DNA from 3 places in the Bacillus sp. BC08 genome. Region 1 is predicted to be linked to each of the others. Evidence: riboswitches for the same ligand, from Rfam matches in the RefSeq annotation. Region 1 holds a riboswitch; each other region holds the start of a gene.

Evidence for each region. A riboswitch is a leader RNA that binds a small molecule or an ion and turns the genes downstream of it on or off. The one in region 1 is predicted to bind thiamine pyrophosphate.
Region 2: it holds a riboswitch for thiamine pyrophosphate, as region 1 does, so the genes downstream of both, tenA (thiaminase II) here and tenA (thiaminase II) in region 1, are expected to answer to the same signal.
Region 3: it holds a riboswitch for thiamine pyrophosphate, as region 1 does, so the genes downstream of both, thiM (hydroxyethylthiazole kinase) here and tenA (thiaminase II) in region 1, are expected to answer to the same signal.

What each region holds. Positions count from the first base shown of each region.
Region 1 covers NZ_JBTGPA010000031.1:527,790-535,755, forward strand. Annotated here, with positions in the region: gene ACXVYO_RS13400 (homoserine dehydrogenase) at 447-926, opposite strand; gene ACXVYO_RS13405 (heterocycloanthracin/sonorensin family bacteriocin) at 1,294-1,632, opposite strand; gene tenA (thiaminase II) at 1,963-2,652, opposite strand; TPP riboswitch at 2,776-2,881, opposite strand; gene ddlB (D-alanine--D-alanine ligase) at 2,956-3,870, opposite strand; gene pdxR (MocR-like pyridoxine biosynthesis transcription factor PdxR) at 3,875-5,323, opposite strand; gene ACXVYO_RS13425 (homoserine dehydrogenase) at 5,447-6,490, opposite strand; gene ACXVYO_RS13430 (esterase/lipase family protein) at 6,578-7,819, opposite strand.
Region 2 covers NZ_JBTGPA010000034.1:334,014-341,979, reverse strand. Annotated here, with positions in the region: rRNA gene ACXVYO_RS17910 (23S ribosomal RNA) at 1-626, shown strand, start outside; rRNA gene rrf (5S ribosomal RNA) at 729-844, shown strand; tRNA gene ACXVYO_RS17900 (tRNA-Asn) at 853-927, shown strand; tRNA gene ACXVYO_RS17895 (tRNA-Ser) at 930-1,021, shown strand; tRNA gene ACXVYO_RS17890 (tRNA-Glu) at 1,039-1,113, shown strand; tRNA gene ACXVYO_RS17885 (tRNA-Val) at 1,118-1,193, shown strand; tRNA gene ACXVYO_RS17880 (tRNA-Met) at 1,218-1,294, shown strand; tRNA gene ACXVYO_RS17875 (tRNA-Asp) at 1,298-1,373, shown strand; tRNA gene ACXVYO_RS17870 (tRNA-Phe) at 1,382-1,457, shown strand; tRNA gene ACXVYO_RS17865 (tRNA-Thr) at 1,468-1,540, shown strand; tRNA gene ACXVYO_RS17860 (tRNA-Trp) at 1,547-1,617, shown strand; tRNA gene ACXVYO_RS17855 (tRNA-Ile) at 1,627-1,703, shown strand; tRNA gene ACXVYO_RS17850 (tRNA-Asn) at 1,712-1,786, shown strand; tRNA gene ACXVYO_RS17845 (tRNA-Glu) at 1,788-1,859, shown strand; gene ACXVYO_RS17840 (CBS domain-containing protein) at 1,989-2,411, shown strand; gene ACXVYO_RS17835 (DUF3965 domain-containing protein) at 2,706-3,857, shown strand; gene ACXVYO_RS17830 (hypothetical protein) at 4,086-4,424, opposite strand; gene ACXVYO_RS17825 (SH3 domain-containing protein) at 4,430-5,590, opposite strand; TPP riboswitch at 5,860-5,971, shown strand; TPP riboswitch at 6,032-6,135, shown strand; gene tenA (thiaminase II) at 6,218-6,913, shown strand; gene ACXVYO_RS17815 (ABC transporter ATP-binding protein) at 6,882-7,631, shown strand; gene ACXVYO_RS17810 (ABC transporter permease) at 7,631-7,966, shown strand, end outside.
Region 3 covers NZ_JBTGPA010000030.1:101,559-109,524, reverse strand. Annotated here, with positions in the region: gene ACXVYO_RS10185 (endonuclease/exonuclease/phosphatase family protein) at 1-258, shown strand, start outside; gene ACXVYO_RS10180 (YhgE/Pip family protein) at 565-3,390, shown strand; gene topB (DNA topoisomerase III) at 3,432-5,621, opposite strand; TPP riboswitch at 5,850-5,959, shown strand; gene thiM (hydroxyethylthiazole kinase) at 6,032-6,838, shown strand; gene thiE (thiamine phosphate synthase) at 6,855-7,514, shown strand; gene ACXVYO_RS10160 (anaerobic C4-dicarboxylate transporter family protein) at 7,638-7,966, opposite strand, start outside.

The DNA.
Region 1 (7,966 bases):
CTCCGCTCATAGGGATCTACCTTTCTTATCGAAGAACATACTTATATGTGTGCTCTTTTTACTTACAATGAAATAACAATTTTATTTACTATCCAATTCCTCTTGCATAAGGACTACAGTTTTAAATATTACTTGCTCAAAATCTTTTTCATCCATGTATGGCTTTACAATCTCTAGAATCGCAATAATCCATTCAGATTTGTTTACATCACTACATGTAAATATCAAGCTATATATTTAATTAACCTAGTATAATGCGAGAGATTGATAATTATATTTATCTATTAAAGAAGAGCACTCAAAGTTCAGCCCCTTGACACGCACCGTTGGGGCTGAACTCCTTTGTTGCGACAGGAATGATGTAATGTATTAACCTCTACAATAATTTTACAATAGAAATAAAAAAGAACACCTTAATTCAGTGCCCTTCTTGCAAACATCAACCATTATGTAATTGAACATACAGATACCATAAATCCTCCAAATGTAATTGCACCTAGTAATCCTAATGCAAATCCAGTTATACAAACACAATCAGCAAGACAAATGGAAGACTGCGATAATGGAACAAATGACCTACTTGTACTCGATCCATATTGTTTTATTTTCTCATAATTTATATCTAACATTAATTGTAGACATGCTATACCTTCCTCAATAGAATGAAGAGATTCTTTTTCTAATCGATTCAATAATTTACTATTAAAAGTAATTGGAAGAGGATACCGTTTATCTAATTTCATATTCTGATAAATTAATTGTAAACGAGATAATATATTATTTTTCTTTTTTTCACATGTTACTGTGTGTTTCATGTTATTAAATTCATTTAATAACAGTGTCAATTCATCTCTGTTTCCGTATAAATCCCTTGCTATTTTTCTCTTTAGTTTGTACGAATGGATAATAGATTTAAGTTCAATCATTTTAATACACTTCCTAATAAAATTTTACTTACCCCAATATTAAAAAAATAAACAGTACTTTTAAATCTTATTTAAAATACACTCAAGTATATTCTTTTACTATTGATTAACATTACATTAACCTTACATAGTTGTAATAATTTCTTTCGCTACCCACTAACTAGAAGCAACAGATTTCTTATTTGATGATAAAAATATGAAAAAGCAATGATTAGGTTTTAAATCTAGTCATTGCTTTTTCGATTTTATCTTGATTTACAACTAAAAATCTAAATATCTTTCTTTCACTTGAATGCTATATGTGTTTTAATTAAATTCTTTTATAAAAATTATATAATGCTTCACTAATGGATTCCTTTTTCTCCTATCAATATTCATATGTTACAATAGTACCAGTTGTATCAGTAGTACCATTAAAACCACCAAAACAATTAGAACAACTACCACAGCTACTACAGCCTCCACAACCGCCACAGCCTCCACAACCAAAACAACCGAAGCAACCAATACAACGGAACCCACCACAACGAAATCCACCACAGCGACCCGCACAACCGCCACAACGACCACCACAACCTCCACAGCGACGAACAGCATCTTCAATATAGTAATATGGATATTGGTTTTGCTGGTCCCAATACACAATATTTCCAGACTGGTAATCATTAAGGCTTAACGCTTGTAGTTCTTGTTGAAACTTATTCATTTTTATGACCTCCATTTATAAACTTCAACCTTTTCAATGCTTTCCTATATTTCTGTTCGTTAAATCTAAGTAGAAATAGCGCTATAAACTAAGTTCAATACGTACACCTACAAAATATGACCTATCACTAGATGATGCACCTTGTTCATGTACCTATTTTTCGGTTATTTTTCCACGGGCTCATTTTTATAAAGTGAAACTTTAATCAGTGGGGGTTTTCTTCATCCCCCACTGATTATCAGCCCTCGTCAATCGGGCTGCCCATTAAAGCGGGATAAATTAAAAAAAGACGCACTTAGATTGATGCGCCTTTTGCGATACCTCTTCTCTTTATCCTATTACGTTTTTCTCTTCTGTACTCGCTGGCCACTCTTCTAATGTATAAGCCATTTCCCAAAATGAATATTCATATTGACTGCTAATAATAAAATGTTGTTTCATTCGATTTCGGTCTGCCTCTGTTACTTTTTCAGCGATAGTATCTAACCGTGTAATTTGCTCTTCAACTAATGTACGGAACCAATCAGATCCGTAAGCAGAAATCCATTCGTTATAAATTGGTTCTTCTGGCTGACACTCTTTTAAACGCTCACCAATTTCATAATACAACCAATAACAAGGTAAAATTGCTGCAATGATATCACCTAAATGCCCTTCATACGCAGCACGATACATATGTGAAGTATATGCGTATGCAGTTGGAGCAGGGATAAAATTATCTTTTTCTTCTTGTGTAATCCCTAGTTTCTTCGCAAAATTTTCATGTAAGGATAATTCTGCTTCATATGTATTTTGAGCATGGTGTGCCATACGAGCTGTCGTTTCTAATTCCAATGCTTTTGCAGCTCCTAAAGTTTGTACTCTAGCAAAGTGACTCAAATAATACGAATCTTGAAGCACATAATAGCGAAAACTAGCTAAATCTAACGTTCCTTCACCAAGCTTTTTTACAAAAGGATGATGAAAACTAGCTTCCCAAATTGAGTCTACTTCTTTACGTAATGATTGTGAAAAAGTCATTTGAATCCCTCCAATTATGTATGAAATTTAAGTATTTACCCACCATTATTAAATCTGTAAAACAAAAAAACTTTCTTTACAGGCGTAAAGAAAGTGAAATTGACAGTTTTTATTCATAAAATAGCAATGTCTTTCCCACTTCCCTACGCTGGCATTAACCAGATCAGGTACTAAGAGTCTCAAATTCCAATTTGATCTCAGCCTATAATAGGCCCCCCTAGTGGATAAAATATTTAATTTTCGTATTGTATTCATCATAACATACTTCATGTAACTGTCAAAAATTATTCATGATACCTCTACTTAAAAGCCTTCTTCTTTTCTTACTCTTAATGAAGTTTCAATAATCATATCTAATAGTTTACTATATTCAATTCCCGCTGCAGCTGCACTTTTTGGTAGTAAACTCGCTTTCGTCATCCCTGGTAATGTATTAATCTCCATTACATATGGAATACCATCCTTCACCATCATATCCACCCTTGCATAAACGCTGCACTTTAATGCTTTATAGCAAGCCAGTGAAGCCTTGTTTACACGTTCCTTAAGTTCAGCTGGAAGTTCGATAACCTCTTCAATTGTACTAGTATCATCATATTTCGCATTGTAATCAAAGAACTCAGCAGCATGTTGAATCGAAATGATAGGTAACTGTTTTCCATCAAAAATAGAACATGTAATCTCGTCACCTTTTATATATTTCTCAATTACTACTTCAGAATCCCATTCGAATACAGTTTCCAGCATTGAAATTAATTCGTCTTTATTATAGACAATCTTTACCCCGACACTTGAGCCACCAGAGTTTGGTTTTACCACTAACGGAAATCCTAACTTATTTAGTTCCTCAAGATTTAGATCCTCCATTTTTGTAAGTTCAATCCAATCTGGCGTTTCTATTCCTTCATAACGTAAAATCTTTTTCGAAATATTTTTATCCATACATATACCGCTAGATAACATATTGCTGCCGCTATAAGGAATACCTAAACTTTCAAGTGTTCCTTGAACTGTCCCATCTTCTCCGTATTTTCCGTGTAATGCGAGCAATGCAAAATCAATATCTTTCGCTTTTTCGATTAAATCCATTTTTTCATTTAACGTAATTGGTACGATTTCATATTTATTTTTATCTAAATTTGCAATTATTTCATTTCCAGTCATAATTGATACTTGTTTTTCAGAGGATACTCCCCCCATAATAACGCCAATTCTCATTTCCTCAACTCCAAATTTCATTTTTTATTGTATCACCAATTATTTTGATTCCCCGAACTATTTCTTCTTCTTTTAAACGTGAAAATCCTAATCGAAACGTGTTCGCTCCTCCTCCATCAGAGTAAAAAACATCTCCAGGAGAAAATGTAACCCCTTGCTCATAACACTTTTGCAAAAGTGTGCGGGCATGAATTTTTTCTTCTAACTCTATAAATAAATGCAGTCCACCATCACCGGTCATTCTTTGAAACGGAATGTACTCGTTACACGCCCCAACAGCTAACTCATATTTTTTCTTATAAACAGACCTTGCCTTTTTTAAATATTTTTCAAAATATCCTTCATGTAAATATTGAAAAAGAACAGCTTGATCTAAAGTAGATGTGTGAATTGTTCTTGCTCTTTTTACACTTTCTAAATAATGAATCAGTTCTTTATCGGCAATGATCCATCCTACACGTAAACCAGGGAAAAGTACTTTCGAAAAGCTACTAATATAAATCACATTATTACCCGCACCAGCAAAAGTTAATAATGGTGCTAAATGTGAACCTGAATAACGTAACTCTTCATTAAACCCATCTTCTATAATAGGAACCTTATATTTTGAAAATAATCTCATCAGTTCCGTTCTTTTCTCTGAACTCGTGACAATACCGGTTGGATTATGATAAGAAGGAATTAAATACGCGAAATCAAAATCCTTTTCACGTAAACTTTGTTCCACTTCGTTCGTATCGATGCCATCTTCATTCATATTCATTCCATGAACTTCAAGTCCATGTAAGCGGAAAAGCTTGAGTGCAGCATGATGGGTCGGATTCTCACAAATAACCCGCCCTGATTTTTTTGATAACGAGGATAGTACAATGTCTAATCCTTCTGTAAATCCATTTGTAATTAAAATGTCTTTGTTCGAAATATCTACGCCTTTCATTTCCATATAATGAAGTAGATAATTCATTAACGGTCTATAACCTTTTGCATATCCGTAATTTAATACGACATCACCTTCAATGGACATACGAGTAAGAAAAGCTCTTTTGAAATTTTCCACATCAAATAGCTTTTCGTCTGGAGCAATGCTATTAAAAACAATCATTCCCTTTTCCCAGCGAACACCATGTTTCATTAAATCTAATTCATCCGCTAATAAGGTAACTGTATTAAGTTTATTTTTCCAATCTATTTCAACAGACGAAGTGTTTGAAATATCAACCTTCGCAATAAAATTCCCTTTTCCTTTAACTGCATAAATGAGTCCTTCTTGCTCTAAATCTGCATAAGCAGCGAGCACCGTATTTCTGCTCACACTTAGTAATTCACTAAGTTCCCTCGTTGAAGGAATTTTTTGATCACCGAGCAAATGCCCTTTCATAATCATCTTTTTCAAATAATCTTTCAATTGAATATAAACAGGACGATCTTTGACAACTTTAAAATCTTTAAACAATTCCTTACCCCCTACAATTATTTTTGCATATTTATTTCATTCTCAAAAGGTCCACTACATATGTATTTTTTATAAAGGGCGGTACGGTCTTATAAAATAAAGGCTAATAATCAATGGTGGATTTTACTCCTCATTAATACGGTACAAATCTTTACGATATAAGTTAATAATATCTTTTAAAGCTGCTGCTGCGGCTCCGCGTGGATTGGAAGCGCCACCAATTGTAGTAACTTGCCCCATCGTATCTGTAAAGAACGTAATCCCTTTTTCTGTCCCATTTACATTTGCTAACGGATGATCCTTATCTATTTCGTACGGTTCTACTTTAAGAGCTATTTTACCCTCTTGATCCTTATATGCTGAAGCTATTAATTTAATATATTTATTTTGTTCCTTAGCATGTCGAATTTGTTGTTTTGTAACATGTTCGATTCCTTTTATATGTATATCTGCAAGCGTATTTTCTGTTCCCATTAAACTGTTTGTCAAAAGTAACAATTTACAAGCACTATCAGAACCACTTACATCTAATATTGGGTTCGTTTCAGCAATTCCTTTACTTTGCGCTTCTTTCAGTGCTTCTTCAAACGTAATATCTTCCTCATTCATTTTCGAAAGAATATAATTTGTAGTCCCGTTTAATATCCCTTCTATTTTTTCAATATAGCAACCAGCTAAACTAAATTGACCAATGTCAAGTGTCGGTAATGCGGCCGCAGTTGCACCACTATATCGAATTCGTACATTTGCGATTTTTGCTGCTTCATTTATTTCTCTCCAGTTTGTAACGAGTGCACCTTTTGAAATTGCTACTATATCCATATGTTTCTCAATCGCTTGTTTTATATATTGTTTTCCTGGATTTCCATCTTTAAGATTTGTAACAGTCGATTCCACCAGTACAGTACCACTTATGTTATCTATTGCTCGTTCCTTCGGATGATGTTCAATATATTCTTCAATTGCAGAGCTACCGCCACCATATCTTAATAAGTGATGAATAGATAAGCCATCCTCATTATGTATTGCAACATTTCTACCTAATACGCCACTTACCACTAAATCTATTCCATATGTTTCATTTATATATAAATATTTTTCATTTAATAATTTTATAAACTCTCTTCCTACTGTCCCATATCCTGATAATACAACTTGAACTTTCATAATATCCCCCCATATTTTTCTACCAAATCCCTCTTTCAATATAATATAAAGCGCCCCCGAATTCCATCGAGAGCGCTTTATTATTACCTATCTCGGTAAACTTGATAGCTTTTCTGCAATTGTTCTATAAAACTCTTGAATATTAGAAAAACCTAACGTGTCTGAAACACTAAGTCCTACCATATCGAGATGGTCCCAATTTGCTTTCGTTTCAATATGATTCCATTTTCCCATCTGTAAAATCTCATTATTATTTACCACAGTATTAGAAGAAGGCGCGATCATAGAATTTGTATTTACTACACCATCATTTTGCCACCAAGAAGTATCAATTAATGGACGGTTTACTTCATATCTTGCATAGGAACCTAAGAAAAATGCATTACCCATTAACACTTTATTCATCGTTATATGAGGTAGATGTAAGCCTGTAATAGGTGCTGCTTGTGATGCATGTCCACTATAGGATAAGTAATACACATCAGATTGTGTCTTTACCCAATTATTAAGCTCCTTTGCACCATCTGTACTTAAATCCCATTGACTTATATCTTTTGTATCTTTCCAAAGTGAACTATTTACAATACGATCAGTGTATTGGAAAAAAGACTCTCCAGCATTCTTTTTTATACCCCATTGATCCAATTTAAAATCATATAACGATAAATTATTATTCCCTCCAAAACTTGCAGCTGTAATGAGCAAATCTTTAACGAACGGTACTAGAAGACTACCATCCGCAAGTGTCGTGCCATTGTGAGGAGTTGCTAATGTTGTCACACTATGAACATATGATTTCTTGCCCTCAAATAGTGGTGATATATTCGTGTTCGAATGATTTTTCACATAATTTTTTTCTTCAAAACTACCTTCTTTTAATAGATGTACCAATGTTCTAATCGTTTGTCCACCCATGCTATGCCCAACTAAATGAATTTTATTGGTTTCACTCCAATTCGGTGCAAAACCACTATAAGTTCTGCCAAAACGATTATGTCCATGTTTCTCAGAATGTGCGGGACCGTAGTCTACTGTACCACCATTAATTTGCGCATATAACTCACATGCGCGATCCCAGTTACTAGAAACTGGTCCAACAGCAGCAGTATGTACTGTATAGCCACTTCTTTTTAAATCTTCTTGTATATCATGAACACCACCCCAATATTTAACCCCTAACATTTCCTCTCTACCCCAGCCAGCAAATCCATTCACTAGTATGATAGGATAATTATTTTGTTGCTTCTCTTCAGCGTATGTTGTTTTTACTGTGAACGAAAAAACAGTCACTAATGCGAAAAAACATATTTTTAAAATTAACTTCCCCATTCTTTCTCCCCCCTTAATAAAACGTTTACATATTTCTATTAAAAAAGAGTTCTTAACTTAAACATAATGTAAAGTATTTTATATACATTGTATATACAGAAAACATACACAAATGTTGATAAATATTAAATCAAGTAAGCATTTACT
Region 2 (7,966 bases), on a different contig from region 1:
ACGGAGGCGCCCAAAGGTTCCCTCAGAATGGTTGGAAATCATTCGTAGAGTGCAAAGGCATAAGGGAGCTTGACTGCGAGACCTACAAGTCGAGCAGGGACGAAAGTCGGGCTTAGTGATCCGGTGGTTCCGCATGGAAGGGCCATCGCTCAACGGATAAAAGCTACCCCGGGGATAACAGGCTTATCTCCCCCAAGAGTCCACATCGACGGGGAGGTTTGGCACCTCGATGTCGGCTCATCGCATCCTGGGGCTGTAGTCGGTCCCAAGGGTTGGGCTGTTCGCCCATTAAAGCGGTACGCGAGCTGGGTTCAGAACGTCGTGAGACAGTTCGGTCCCTATCCGTCGTGGGCGTAGGAAATTTGAGAGGAGCTGTCCTTAGTACGAGAGGACCGGGATGGACGCACCGCTGGTGTACCAGTTGTTCTGCCAAGGGCATAGCTGGGTAGCTATGTGCGGAAGGGATAAGTGCTGAAAGCATCTAAGCATGAAGCCCCCCTCAAGATGAGATTTCCCATAGCGTAAGCTAGTAAGATCCCTGAAAGATGATCAGGTTGATAGGTTCGAGGTGGAAGCATGGTGACATGTGGAGCTGACGAATACTAATAGATCGAGGACTTAACCATATAATATGAAGCAAATGTTATCTAGTTTTGAAAGAATATAAAAAACTTGTTGACTTTAAAAGTTAAATAAGTTACAATAATTCTTGTCTTAAATGAATACAGTCTGGTAATGATGGCAGAGAGGTCACACCCGTTCCCATACCGAACACGGAAGTTAAGCTCTCTAGCGCCGATGGTAGTTGGGACCTTGTCCCTGTGAGAGTAGGACGTTGCCAGGCAATATTATTCCGCAGTAGCTCAGCGGTAGAGCTATCGGCTGTTAACCGATCGGTCGTAGGTTCGATTCCTACCTGCGGAGCCATTGGAGAGCTGTCCGAGCTGGCCGAAGGAGCACGATTGGAAATCGTGTATACGTCACAAGCGTATCAAGGGTTCGAATCCCTTGCTCTCCGCCATAGGATTTATAATATTTGGCCCGTTGGTCAAGTGGTTAAGACACCGCCCTTTCACGGCGGTAACACGGGTTCGAATCCCGTACGGGTCACCACTTTGGAGGATTAGCTCAGCTGGGAGAGCACCTGCCTTACAAGCAGGGGGTCGGCGGTTCGATCCCGTCATCCTCCACCATATAAATTATATAAATAGTATTATCGCGGGGTGGAGCAGCACGGTAGCTCGTCGGGCTCATAACCCGAAGGTCGCAGGTTCAAATCCTGTCCCCGCAACCAAATGGTCCCGTGGTGTAGTGGTTAACATGCCTGCCTGTCACGCAGGAGATCGCCGGTTCGACCCCGGTCGGGACCGCCATTTATGTTGGCTCGGTAGCTCAGTCGGTAGAGCAGAGGACTGAAAATCCTCGTGTCGGCGGTTCGATTCCGTCCCGAGCCACCATTTTTTTTATGCCGACTTAGCTCAATTGGTAGAGCAACTGACTTGTAATCAGTAGGTTGGGGGTTCAAGTCCTCTAGTCGGCATCCTTTAGGGGCATAGTTTAAAGGTAGAACTGAGGTCTCCAAAACCTCCAGTGTGGGTTCGATTCCTACTGCCCCTGTAAGTATATGGGCCTATAGCTCAGCTGGTTAGAGCGCACGCCTGATAAGCGTGAGGTCGATGGTTCGAGTCCATTTAGGCCCACCATATATTATTCCGCAGTAGCTCAGTGGTAGAGCTATCGGCTGTTAACCGATCGGTCGTAGGTTCGAGTCCTACCTGCGGAGCCATGGCCCGTTGGTCAAGTGGTTAAGACACCGCCCTTTCACGGCGGTAACACGGGTTCGAATCCCGTACGGGTCATAAAAAAAGAGTCAGCATATTGCTGACTCTTTTTTATTTTGTAGAATCCTCCTTTATCGACTGATTTTCCTGAAATAAATAAAGGGATTTAGGAAAAGCTATGGTATGTATAAAAAGGAGGAGATACAAATGACACGAGTGAGAGACTTGATGAGCACTCATATTGTACAGTGTACACCGTTAGACAATGTATATGAGGCCGCTGTAAAGATGAAAGAAGAATCGATTGGATTGATACCGGTTGTTGAAAATGAGCAAGTTGTTGGTCTTGTTACGGATCGAGATTTAGTTGTTCGGGGGATTGCTGAAAAACATCCTGGATCTAATAAAATTACGAATGTAATGACAACAAACATTGTTTCAGTTTCTCCAGATGATTCTATTGAAAAGGCTACAGAGTTAATGGCACAGTATCAAATTAGACGATTACCAGTAGTTGAGAGTGGTCAACTCGTTGGAATGCTGGCACTAGGAGATTTAGCTATAAGAGAATCGGCAGATGATCAAGCGGGATTTGCTTTAAGTGAAATATCGGAGCAGCATACAGAATGAAGTGCGACTTTAATTAGTGGAATAAGTTACGTATAAAAATCAGATACATTGTTCTAGTATATAGGGTTAAACTAATATGTTAGCATGATGTATCTGAGCCATTATATAATAAGTATATAGGTAGTAATTTCGACAGTTTATTTAAATTTGTCATTCTTAATTTTAAATAAGAGAAAAAATGATATACTGATAGATATAAGTATTATGTAAGATTTCGAATATAGCAATATTTATTGTTAATGATGTAATAACGGATTAATATTTCCTATGTAGATAAAAGGGAAGGGGAATTATATGAGGGCTATACAGCGCGATCCAAATTGGAATTTGGTTACAGATACATATATAGAACCAAATAATTTCGCTGAATTATTTTCTTTACTTGTACCTTGTCATCCAAAAGGTGAAGGAAAAGAACGAACTATATTAGTGTGGAAAGAAAAAGAATTTTATAAAGAAGAAAATTTAGCTGCATTTATTGTATATGGAATGAATAAAGCAAAAAATTTACCACAGTTCCATAAAGATGAAATTCCAACTTTAGTACGCATTCTTCGCTTATGTCAAGAAATCGGTTGGTATGAAGAAGCGAATACTTTTATGGTGAATCAAGGACTTGCTGAGTTTGTTCACACTTCATTGGAATATGAAACGTGGGATCTTTTGACACAGGCGGTTGCTTTAAACTATTTAATTATTAAATATCGTATTGGTGAATTAACTGATGAGGATGTAGAAATTTGGGATAGAGTTAAATTTAATGAGAAATGTGTAACAGACTGTAAACATCTATTATCCCATAAAGAAGTATTAGAATTTACATTCTTTTATATGTGTAAGAGAGCTAAATCTCTATCAAAAGAGCAATTAAATAGTGATATGATGAGTCTAGCAATGTATTGTAATACTTTTGTGTATGACTTATATACACATGACTTATTACGAAAATATCGTAAGTGTACAGACTTCCTATCGTACTATGGACCTAGTCAAGCGGTGTTAGCTTGTCAAAGAGCTGTACTTTCTCAAATTTCAGATCGATTAGATCCATTGAAAACTACTCATGTAGATGATTATTTATATGTAATGAAAGAAATGATGGAGCATATGACGATAGGAATAATGGATCGATATAATCATTTTATCGGGAAGTTATTATCATATGTGCCATTTTTCGAAATGATTCAAGTTCCACAACATGCATATTATTGTGAAGAATTACTGTATATTTGTAAGGGCATTGAATATAAAGAAGAAATATTACGCAATTATATATTTATACAATTACATGATTGTTTACCATCATTCTTTAAACTATTTCTTAAAAATAAACGTTATGCAACGATTCATGACATTCTGTTCTATTGGTGTGATGATGAACAAAGAATGAGCTTAGAGAAAAAATATAATCTTAGCTTTATTTATGAAAAATATGCTTGCGGATAAAGAGCATTTTCTATATAAATTAAAAAGGATCTCAAGTTTATGTGAGATCCTTTTTTTATTAGTAAAACAAGGAGAACGCAATTAAGACGAGCAATAACATTCCATAAAGGAGAAATTGTGACGTATTGCTTCCTTGTATACCAAAAAAAGTATTTGTTTTTTTATATAAATTTAATATATATTTTAGCGGATTATCTTTGAAAGATCGGTACACAGTGTCTCCTCTTACTAAGCTTCTTGTTCGTGTTTCTTGTTTTTAGGAACATGAATGTACCTAGCTATGAATAATAAAACAGCCATAAAGAATACAGGAAATACGGTAGATAAATAAAAACCATTACTAATAATATTTGTTATTAGGGCACCTAATAGAAAGATGGCATTATAAATATGGGCAATTTTTTGTTTTAGTTGCACTTGAAAGGCTTCCATCATAATTTCTAAAGCAACAAAAGCAATGATAATAGATAAAAATACAGTGTTTGTATTGTAAATGATTAAACAACAGATTAAACCTAAAAAGGCTAAGTATTCAATTAAGAGAGGTATATTGATATTGCGTGGCATACAATTTACCTAACTAAATATGGCAGTGGGTTTACTGCATTTGTTTTTTCAAAATTCCATTCTCCATTGTGTAATTCAAAATGAAGATGTTGCCCGTATGAATGACCTGTGTTTCCCATATGACCTACTAATTGTCCAGCTTGTACTTGATCACCAACTTGTACAGTGCGATCTTTCATGTGAGCATAGACTGTTGTATATAATTTCCCGTTTATTTGATGGGAGATGAACACAACATTGCCATAGCTAGCTGAATAATATGATTTCACAACTTTACCTGCAGCTGCCGCCTGGATAGAGACATTACCTTGAGCTGCGATATCTATACCATAATGCATTTGTTCCCAGCGTATATCAAAGGTTGAGCTAATTCTTCCTTGAGTAGGGAATTTGAACACAGCTGGAATGGAAGTAGGTTGAGCTGTTTGAGCTTGTGATTGTGTTTGATTTTGCATCACATAATGTTTTGCCACGTATCCGTATCCTGTGCCAAAACGAATTTTATACCAAGTTCCCACAGTTTCCACTACTTGTATTTGTGTACCATTTTGTAATGAACCAAGTAGTGCACTATTTGTACTAGCGTTGCTACGTACATTAAGTTTAGGTGTTGCAACTGTGTATTTCGTATTATTTTGAACTGTGATGCCTTTTACTAAAGGCTGTGAACCATTAGACACGAACGCTTTTTGTACGTAACCTGTTTTGCCATTATGTAAAATTTTATACCACTCGCCTTGTTCTTCTTGAATGGTAACGAATTTCCCATTTGGTAATACATCTAAAATTGAAGATTCTAAATTAGGTTCAGAACGAACGTTTAATGCATTGGCATTAACAATGTATTGATTATTAGATTGAAGTTTGTTTTTTAGTAGAATAGCATCTTTTTGTACATAACCGACTTTATTATTAACAGATACTTTATACCAACCATTTGTTGTTTCAAGTATGTTTACTTTCGTATTAAAGCGAATTGTATCAATTGATGAGCTATTTGCGTTATCTTTTGTATGTAAGGCTACTTGATCGACTTTGACATATCCAATTTTCACATTAGATAATTGTTCAGCGTTGGCTGTTTGTACATTTGTTTCTCCCATAGAAGGAAGTAAAGAGGCAATTGCGATAGTAGTTGCTGTTAAAGCAGTAGCTTTCATATTCATATAATAGAGACCTCCTCTAGTTGTATAGTTGTAATTTTATTATAGTATAAAGATATAATATAGTGGGTGTATTCACATAAATGTAATATGAAATCAATATAAAAATAAATTTTTTGAGGATAATAATTCCTTTTTATCCAATTAATTGGGATTAAAATTTCTAAGATAGAATATAAGTATTATATAGTTTCGTTATTTTGTTGACAATTGAGAAAATTAAAACAGTTGATGATGTCTTATTACGATGTTATACTGACAGTGTTAATTTCATAGTTTGCTAGGAGAGCTGGTGTTGCCAGCTGAGAGTAGGCCGTAAGCCTTTGATCCTTTTCATTACCTGATCTAGATTATGCTAGCGTAGGGAAGCAATTCGGACACTAATAATGAGTCCCCGTTTCTTTGCGTATAGAAACGGGGCTTTTTTATTTGAAAATTTCATATTGAAACCACTAGGGGTGCTTGTTGTGCTGAGAGAGGAATAATCCTTAACCCTTATAACACCTGATCTAGGTAATACTAGCGAAGGGAAGTGGAGCAACGAATAAATTATAATTTTATTTGCTGTAACCACTTCTTATTTAGAAGTGGTTTTTTATTTATATACACATACCGGAAGGGGATAGGGAAATGAAATTTTGCGATAGATTATTAGAAACTGTACAACCAGTTTGGGAGATGAGTCATAATCATCCGTTTGTAGTAGGTATGGGGGATGGTACGTTAGAAAAAGATAAGTTTCAGTATTACATTATTCAAGATTATTTATATTTGTTAGATTATGCAAAGCTATATGCGATTGGTGTTGTAAAGGCAACGAATCCACAAGTAATGGGGAAATTCGCTGAACAAATTGATGGAATATTAAATGGAGAAATGACGATTCATAAACAGTATGCAAAAAGGCTTGGAATTTCTATAGAGGAGATAGAGTCAGCAAAACCATCTGCTAAAAATTTAGCTTATACAAATTACATGATGTCTGTATCTCAAAACGGCACACTTGCGGAATTAATAGCAGCACTTCTTCCATGTATGTGGAGCTATTGGGAAATTGGAAAGCGTTTAAATGATATTCCTGGAGCAAGAGATCATGAGTTCTTTGGAGAGTGGATTCAAGGATATAGTTCTGAAGAATACGGTAACCTTTGTATTTGGTTAATAGATTTATTAAATGAAATGGCAGTTGGAAAGTCTGAAAAAGAGCTAGATCGATTAGAGGAGATTTTCCTATATTCCAGTCGATTTGAATATTTATTCTGGGATATGTCCTATCGTAAGGAGATGTGGGGATTTGAGGAGCAAGAACATACTACAGTTTCATAATGTTTCTTTTCATTATGATGAGAAACCAATCATCAATGAATTAAATGCTTCTATACAAGATAAAGAGTTTGTAAGTATTATCGGACCGAGTGGATGTGGGAAAAGTACTTTATTTCGCCTTATTACAGGTTTAGAAGAAGCGAGTACTGGACAGATAGAGTTGACAGAAACAAAGAGCCATCCTGTAGGGTATATGCCCCAAAAAGATATGCTCCTGCCATGGAGAACGATTATTGAGAATGCGGCCTTGCCGCTAGAATGCCAAGGTGTACAGAAGAAAGAAGCACAAATAAAGGCAAAGGAACTGTTACATAAATTTGGCTTACAAGGATATGAGACAAAATATCCGAAAGATTTATCTGGTGGTATGAGGCAACGCGTATCTTTCATTCGAACTTTATTAACAGGCGGGGAGATATTGTTGTTAGATGAACCGTTTAGCGCGTTGGATGCTTTAACGAAGGCATCTTTGCAAGAATGGCTGTTTGAACAATGGAAAGAGTGGGAAAAAACAATTTTATTTATCACTCACGATGTGGAAGAAGCGTTGTTTCTTTCTAATCGAATTTTAGTAGTAGAGCAGCAACCGATAACTACTTTAACTGAGAGGGTTGTACCACTTGATCATAATCGAACAAGAAAAGATTTATATGAGCCTGAAGTGTTAGCACTTAAAGATGAGCTTCTTAGTATGTTACAAAGGCAGGTACTCGTATGATGAAGCGGTTGAAGGAGCTATTACCTGCTCTTACACTTTCTAGCATTTTACTTGCCTTTTGGGAAGTAGGCGCAAGAATCGTAGATGAAATGTACATTTTACCGTCACCGTCTGCCATTGTAATGAAGATATGGAAACTAAAAGATATATTATTCACAGTTCATTTGCCGGCAACATTATACGTTGTTTTAATAGGGGTGGCTATTTCTATCGTACTTGGGGTAGGGCTAGCGATGTTAATGAATGCGAGTAATTGGATGGAGAGAGCATTTTATCCACTATTAGTTGCTTCACAAACGATTCCTATTACAGCGCTTGCTCCGCTTTTCGTTTTA
Region 3 (7,966 bases), on a different contig from region 1:
CGCTTGCAAGGGGAGGGTTATGAGTATATGATGCAAAAAGGTTTGTATGACACATATGAACTAGCAGCAGAGAAGGACGAAGGAACGACTGTCCAAGGTGAGATTGCTGGTTGGGATGAAAATAAACATAATTTACGAATCGATCTAATATTGTGTAACCAAAGTGAAAAAGTTCGTTCTTCAAAAGTCATTTTTAATGGTACAAACCGAAATATAATTTCAGATCATTTCGGTGTAGAAGTACAAGTAGATATATAATAGAAGAAAACCTCACAGATGATGAAAAGCTGTGAGGATTTTTTTTAGGAATACAAGTATTTCCAAGAGAAAATACTTGTATTTTTTATGACATTTCCTATATATTTGTTATTATTGAATGTAAAACCGATTTGGTCATTTTGTATTCATACTTTGACTGACTTCGTTATATAATGTAGTAAGTCAAAGTTAATGGGAAAAAATAGTTCGTTTTTGGTTAATCCACGATGTAGAAAGTGATATAATTGCAAAATGTATGTATCATTTTCTAAAGAAGGAAAAATATATAATTAGGTGATAACTTCTATGAAACAAATTTGGCGTATTTATAAGACAGATTTACGGAATGTAGCTAAACATTGGGCTGCGATTGTTATTGTTTTAGGATTAATGATTTTACCATCGTTATATGCATGGTTTAACATTAAAGCTTCTTGGGATCCATATGGAAATACAAAAGAGGTTCCCATTGCAGTTTCTAACCAAGATGCAGGCTCTAATTTAAGAGGGAAAGATATCAATATCGGGGACGAGATTGTAGATTCTCTTAAGAAAAACAAAAATCTTGGGTGGAAATTTGTAGATCAAAAACAAGCAATTTACGGAGTTGAGCGCGGAGATTACTATGCAAGTATTACAATCCCGAAAGATTTCTCTGAAAAGATTGCAACTGTTCTGGATGAAAATCCGCAGAAGCCAGAACTTGATTACTATGTAAATGAAAAGGTAAATGCGATTGCACCGAAAATTACAGCAAAAGGTGCATCAGGTATTACGGAAGAAATTAGTAAAAACTTCGTTAAAACAGCGAACGGTGAGATTTTTAAAATCTTCAATGACCTTGGAATCGATTTAGAAACAAACTTACCAAGTATCGAAAAAGTAAAAGATCTTGTCTTTAAGTTAGAAGCGCAGTTCCCAGAAATGAATACATTAATGGATAAGGCGTTAGATGATGCGACTCGAGCAGAGGATCTGGTAAAAGTAGCTCAGAAAGAGTTGCCAGTTGTAGAAAGTGTTATCAATGATGGGCAAGAAGCGTTAGGGAACTTAGATAAGTTCTTTGCCAACAATGATGAAACATTAAAGAATGCACCTGGAACAATGAGAAATAATTTAACTGTAGCAAAAGATGTAATGGATAAGGCCAATACTTTTACGAACTTTTTAATGAATCCAGGGATAGACCTTTCTGGTATGAAGGGATTACCGGAGTTTCCAGCACGCCCAGATCTTTCAAAGATGAACGATGAAGGTTATAAAAATATTGCAAGAAACATTAATCAAACAGTGAATAATGTTTTAAACTCAGCACGTGCAGGAACAGCATACGGGAAAAGTGTTGTGAATGGATTGCAAAATGGCCAGTTTGATCCAGAAAAGGCAAAACAAGACCTTAATGCGGTTTCTGAAAATCTTCAAGGTCGTACAGATAGTATTGCATACCTTATTAATGTATTTACTGAACTTCAAAAATCGGCAACGACTGATTTTGGTCAAAGCTTTTTCCAAGGGCGAGTGGATCGCTTAACTAAGCTGAAAAGCGGTATGGAAAATGCAAACAACGGTATTAAAGATATTGTAAATGTTATCGGTACAGGACAAGAAGTAAAGAAAGATGTAACAGATGTAGCGAATCAAAAATTAGATGCAGCAAATGGATTAATTGATCAAGCGGAAAAAGATTATAATGAAACGTTTGTAGCAGATTATAAAAAAGCAGTTAGCACAGTCGATCAAGCTAAAGCTGATGCAAATGAAGCATACGATAGTGTGAAAAATGAATATGAAAAGGCAAAAAATAATTTAGAAGGTGTTATAGCAGACGTAAATAATAGAGGTGTTAATGGATTAGATAGTACAAAAGTAGCTTTAAATGATTTAAATGGTCAACTACAAGCTACTAATAATCTAATTGGTGATGCGATTCCGGTTCTAGAAAGCACAAATAAGGTATTAGCAGATGTAAATAGCGGAAAAAACCTTAATGGTGGAATTGCAAAATTGAACAAAATACAAAATTCTGTTCAAAAAGGTATAGATGCAACAAATAAGGCAACTACACTAATCAATAATGGACAGAAGCCTACAAAAGAGGTCGTAGAAAGTATTAATGAAGCGACTAAAAATGCTTCAGCTCAATTAGGCGATTTCTTAGCAACATATGATTCAGAAATTGTTCCAAACTTTAACACAGCAATTGAACGTACGAAACGTATGTCTAAAAATACATCTCAAATTTTAAAAGAAGCAGACAAAAAGCTTCCAGATGTTAAAAAGTTACTAGAAGATTCATCAAAAGGCTTAGTAGATGGTAAAAAGAAATTAACAGACATTAAGGCCGACATGCCGGAAACTGAGAAAAAGATTAAAGAACTAGCAAATAAAATTCGTGATTTTGAATCTGAAGAGGATATAAAAGACATCATACGCTTATTGAAAAATGATGTTGAAAAGCAAAGTGATTACTTTGCGAATCCAGTCAATTTAAAAGAGAATAAATTATTTGCGATGCCGAACTATGGTTCAGCAATGTCACCATTCTATACAGTGCTTGCATTATGGGTAGGCGCATTATTAATGGTTTCATTATTAACAGTAGAAGTACACGAAGAGGGCGCGAATTATAAGAGCCATGAAATTTACTTCGGACGTTTATTAACATTCTTAACGATAGGTCTTTCACAAGCGTTTATCGTATCGATGGGAGATATATTCTTGCTCGGTACGTACGTAGTCGATAAGTTCTGGTTTGTGTTATTTAGTTTATTTATTGGTGGAGTCTTCGTTTGTATCGTATACTCGCTCGTTTCTATTTTCGGAAACGTTGGGAAATCGATGGCGATCATTTTACTTGTACTGCAAGTAGCAGGATCGGGCGGAACATTCCCAATTCAAATGACACCAGCGTTCTTCCAAGCAATTTATCCGTTCTTACCGTTCACATACGCAATTAGTGCAATTCGTGAAACAGTAGGCGGAATGCTATGGGATATCGTAACGCGAGATTTACTTGTGTTAAGTGCTTTCGTAGTAGTTATGATTGTAGCTGCGTTATTACTGAAAACACCAATTAACAAATCGAGTGAAAAGTTTGTTGAGAACGCAAAAGGAAGTAAAATTATTCATTAATAATAAAAGGTTCCTACCGAGAGTGGTAGGAACCTTTTTGTTTAATCAAATTTTAATTTCTTTAAAGCTTCTGCGAACGGATTATTTAATGGTTCTTCTTCTTTTTTCTGTTGTTTCATATATTTTTGAACGTCGCGCTTATCAGCCTTGCTTCCAGATTCCTTTTTACGTCTTTCTTGGAATGTGGATAATTTCTCGCGATAGCCACATTTACATGCAAAGATTTGTCCTGCACCTTCACCACGTAATTCTAACTTCTTCTTACATTGCGGACAACGAGCGTTTGTTGTACGAGATACGTTTTTACGATGACCACATTCACGGTCTTGGCAAACGAGCATTTTTCCTTTTTTGCCGTTTACCTCTAGCATTGGTTTACCGCAATCTGGACAAGACTTCGTTGAAATGTTGTCATGTTTATATTTTTTATCACTCGATTTAATTTCAGATACAATTTCTTTCGTATAGTTCTTCATTTCTGAAATGAATACTTCTTTTTTCAGTTTACCCTTTGCAATTGCCTCGAGCTTTTGTTCCCACTCACCAGTTAGTGTAGGTGATTTTAATTCTTCTGGCACTAAATCAAGTAACTGACGGCCTTTTGAAGTAATGTGAATATCTTTACCACGTTTTTCAATTAAGAATGAATTGAATAGCTTGTCGATAATATCAGCACGCGTTGCTACAGTACCTAATCCACCAGTTGATCTTAGTGTATCAGCAAGTTGTTTATTTTGCGTATCCATATATTTTGTAGGGTTTTCCATTGCTGAAAGTAAAGTAGCTTCGTTAAATCGTGCAGGTGCTTTTGTTTGACCTGATGTTTGCATAATTAACTTTACAGTTAATGTATCGCCTTTTTCAATGTGAGGTAGAAGTTGCTCTTTTACGTCATCCGTTACATCATCATCTTCAAAGCGATTTTCATATACTTCTTTCCAACCGGCATGCAGAATAGTTTTTCCGCGTGCAATGAACGTTTCATTACCAACTTTTGTGCGTAACGTTAGTTGCTCGTATTCGAATGCTGGGAATAAAACTGCTAAGAAGCGTTTTACAACTAAATCATAAATTTTACGTTCTTTATCTGTGAAGGCCGAGAAGTTAACGTATCCTTCTGTCGGAATAATTGCGTGATGATCACTTACTTTACTATCATCAACAAATGACTTATTAGACTTGATAGGCTTTTGTAATACTTTATGTGCTAAAGGACGGTACTCTCCAACTCCGCACGCCTTTAGACGTTCTGGAAGTGTTCCAACGATATCAGATGAAATATAGCGTGAATCTGTACGAGGGTACGTTAGCACTTTATGTTGCTCATACAATTTCTGCATAATGTTTAATGTTTCTTTTGCAGAGTAACCGAACTTTTTATTTGCATCACGTTGTAATTCAGTTAAATCGTAAAGACCAGGAGAGAATGACTTCTTCTGTTTTTTATCAATTTCCACAACAGTAGCATTATGCTTATCTAAACCTTTTACAATGCCATCAATTTTTTCTTTATTAAAACTGCGGCTATTACCGTTAGCATCTTGCCAAGTCAGCTTTAACTGATTCGTCGTTTGTGCTTCGATGCCGTAGTAAGTTTGAGCTTTGAAGTTCTTTATTTCATCTTCACGATTAGCAATCATAGCGACAGTAGGTGTTTGTACACGGCCGCAATTCAGCTGGGCATTAAAGCGAGTCGTTAAAGCGCGAGTCGCGTTAAGACCGATATACCAGTCAGCTTCTGAACGTGCAACTGCTGAAGCGTATAAATTGTCATATGCTTTACCTGGTTTTAAATTAGCGAATCCATCTTTAATCGCTTTATCAGTAACAGATGAAATCCATAGACGTTTGATTGGTTTGTTAACTCGAACCTTATCAATAATCCAACGAGCGACTAATTCTCCCTCACGTCCAGCATCTGTCGCTACAATAATGTCATTTACATCTTTTCTAAGAAGCTGACTCTTCACAGCATTAAATTGCTTCCCTGTTTGTTTAATAACCGTTAATTTCAAACGCTCAGGTAGCATCGGTAAATCTTCTAAATTCCATTGTTTATATTTCACATCATAGCTTTCTGGATCAGCTAATGTAACGAGATGACCTAAAGCCCAAGTAACAATATATTTACTACCTTCAAGATAGCCGTTCCCTTTTTTATCACATTTCAGTACACGTGCGATATCACGTGCAACAGAAGGTTTTTCAGCAATTACAATACTTTTTGCCATATTTAAAAACATCCTTTCAAATTTCCATACGTTAAATATAGCATACATCTTTGTTCTATTCAGTCTTGCTGACGGTTTGAGTTATTTGTGATGAAATATACGTGTGAGAGTTTTACTTATATAAAGGAGAAGAATGGTTGAATCAGGAGAGTTATGATCTCTATCATTCTATAAAAGGAAAGAACTTGTTATTTTACTAGAATAAGAGTAGACTTTGAAGTAGATGAATACTAAACACATGGGAGTTTGTGGATGCAAACTGAGAGTATGACTAATCCGTCATTGACCATTTGAACCTGTTGGATAATGCCAGCGTAGGGAGAGTGTAAAAGCACATGTTCAGGCACTTTGCGTACGCGCAAAGTGTCTTTTTGTGTATCTCCCATCACTATAGTTAGGGGATGAGAAGAATGAATATGAAAGAAATTAGTAAAGTAGTGGATTTGGTGAGAGAATCTAATCCGCTCGTTCATAATATTACAAATGTTGTTGTAACAAACTTTACAGCTAACGGTTTGTTAGCGTTAGGGGCATCGCCTGTAATGGCGTATGCAAAAGAAGAAGTGGCAGAAATGGCTAGCATTGCTGGAGCGTTAGTATTAAATATGGGGACACTTCGTCCTGAAGAAGTAGAAGCGATGTTACTTGCGAGTAAATCAGCAAATGTGAACAATGTACCAGTATTGTTTGATCCAGTTGGTGCAGGAGCAACATCGTATCGAACAGAAGTTGCGAGACATATTCCGGCCGAAATTGATTTAGCGATTATCCGTGGAAATGCAGCTGAAATAGCGAACGTTATTAATGAGAGATGGGAAATCAAAGGGGTAGACGTCGGTGCTGGAAATGGAAATGTCGTAAGTATTGCAAGGCAGGCAGCTGATGAATTAAATACAGTTGCGGTGATTACTGGAAAAGAAGATGTTGTTACAGATGGAGAGCGAACGATTCTTGTTCGAAATGGTCACCCTATTTTAACGAAAGTTACGGGAACTGGTTGTTTACTAACTTCTGTAATAGGAGCATTTGTAGCAGTAGAAAAGGATTATGTAAAGGCAGCAGTAGCTGCATTAACGTTTTATGGTGTAGCTGCGGAACTGGCAGCTGCTAAGACAGTGGAGCAGGGACCTGGTAGTTTCCAAATTGAATTTTTAAATCAGTTAGCGAATACAACTTCAGATGATATTGAGAAGTATGGGAAGATTGAGCTTATATAGTAAGGAGGGAAATTAGATGTCGCGTATTACAAAGGCTGAAATGTCTAGATTGTTATCAGTATACTTTATTATGGGAAGTAACAATTGTACGAAGGAGCCACTACAAGTGTTGAGAGGTGCACTTGAAGGCGGTATAACAATTTTTCAATTCCGTGAAAAAGGGGAAGGGGCTTTAACGGGAGAGAAACGTATTTGTTTCGCAAAAGAATTACAAGCGATTTGTAAGGAGTACGGTGTCCCATTCATTGTAAATGATGATGTGGAACTAGCTATCGAGTTAGATGCAGATGGCGTGCATGTTGGACAAGATGATGAAGGAATTACTTCTGTTCGTGAAAAAATGGGGGATAAAATTGTTGGTGTATCTACACATACAATTGAAGAAGCACGCTGGGCAATTGAAAACGGAGCTGATTATTTAGGTGTTGGCCCTGTTTTTCCAACGAGTACGAAAAAAGATACGAAAGCAGTTCAAGGAACGAAAGGTTTAGCTCATTTTAGAGAACAAGGAATTACAACACCAATCGTTGGGATTGGTGGCATTACAATTGAAAATACAGCTTCAGTTATAGAAGCAGGGGCGGACGGTGTTTCAGTTATTTCTGCGATTAGTTTAGCGGAATCTGCGTATGAAAGTACGAAGAAGTTAGTGGAGGAAGTAAACAGGAGTTTGTAGGAAAAAGAAACTTCACACAAATAGTAAAGAACATAATGGAAGAATGGTCGGTTAAAAATATTTAAACAAACGTTTGATTAAAAAAGCACAAACCTTTTACAATTGTAGGTTTGTGCTTTTTCTTTAAAACATAATTGAAATTAAGAGCATTCCAATTCCGATAGAAGTGAACGTTGCGATTAGACCTGGAATCATAAAGCTATGGTTTAAAACATATTTACCAATGCCAGTTGTACCAGTGCGATCAAAGTTAATGGCAGCAACAATTGTTCCATAGTTTGGAATGAAGAAGTATCCATTTACTGCAGGGAACATCGCGATTAGTAGTGCTGGTGGAATACCGAGTGATAATCCAAGAGGCATTAAAGCACGTACTGTTGCGGCTTGACTGTATAGTAAAATAGATAGAATGAATAATGCGATGGCAAATAGCCATGGTGCACTTGTTACTA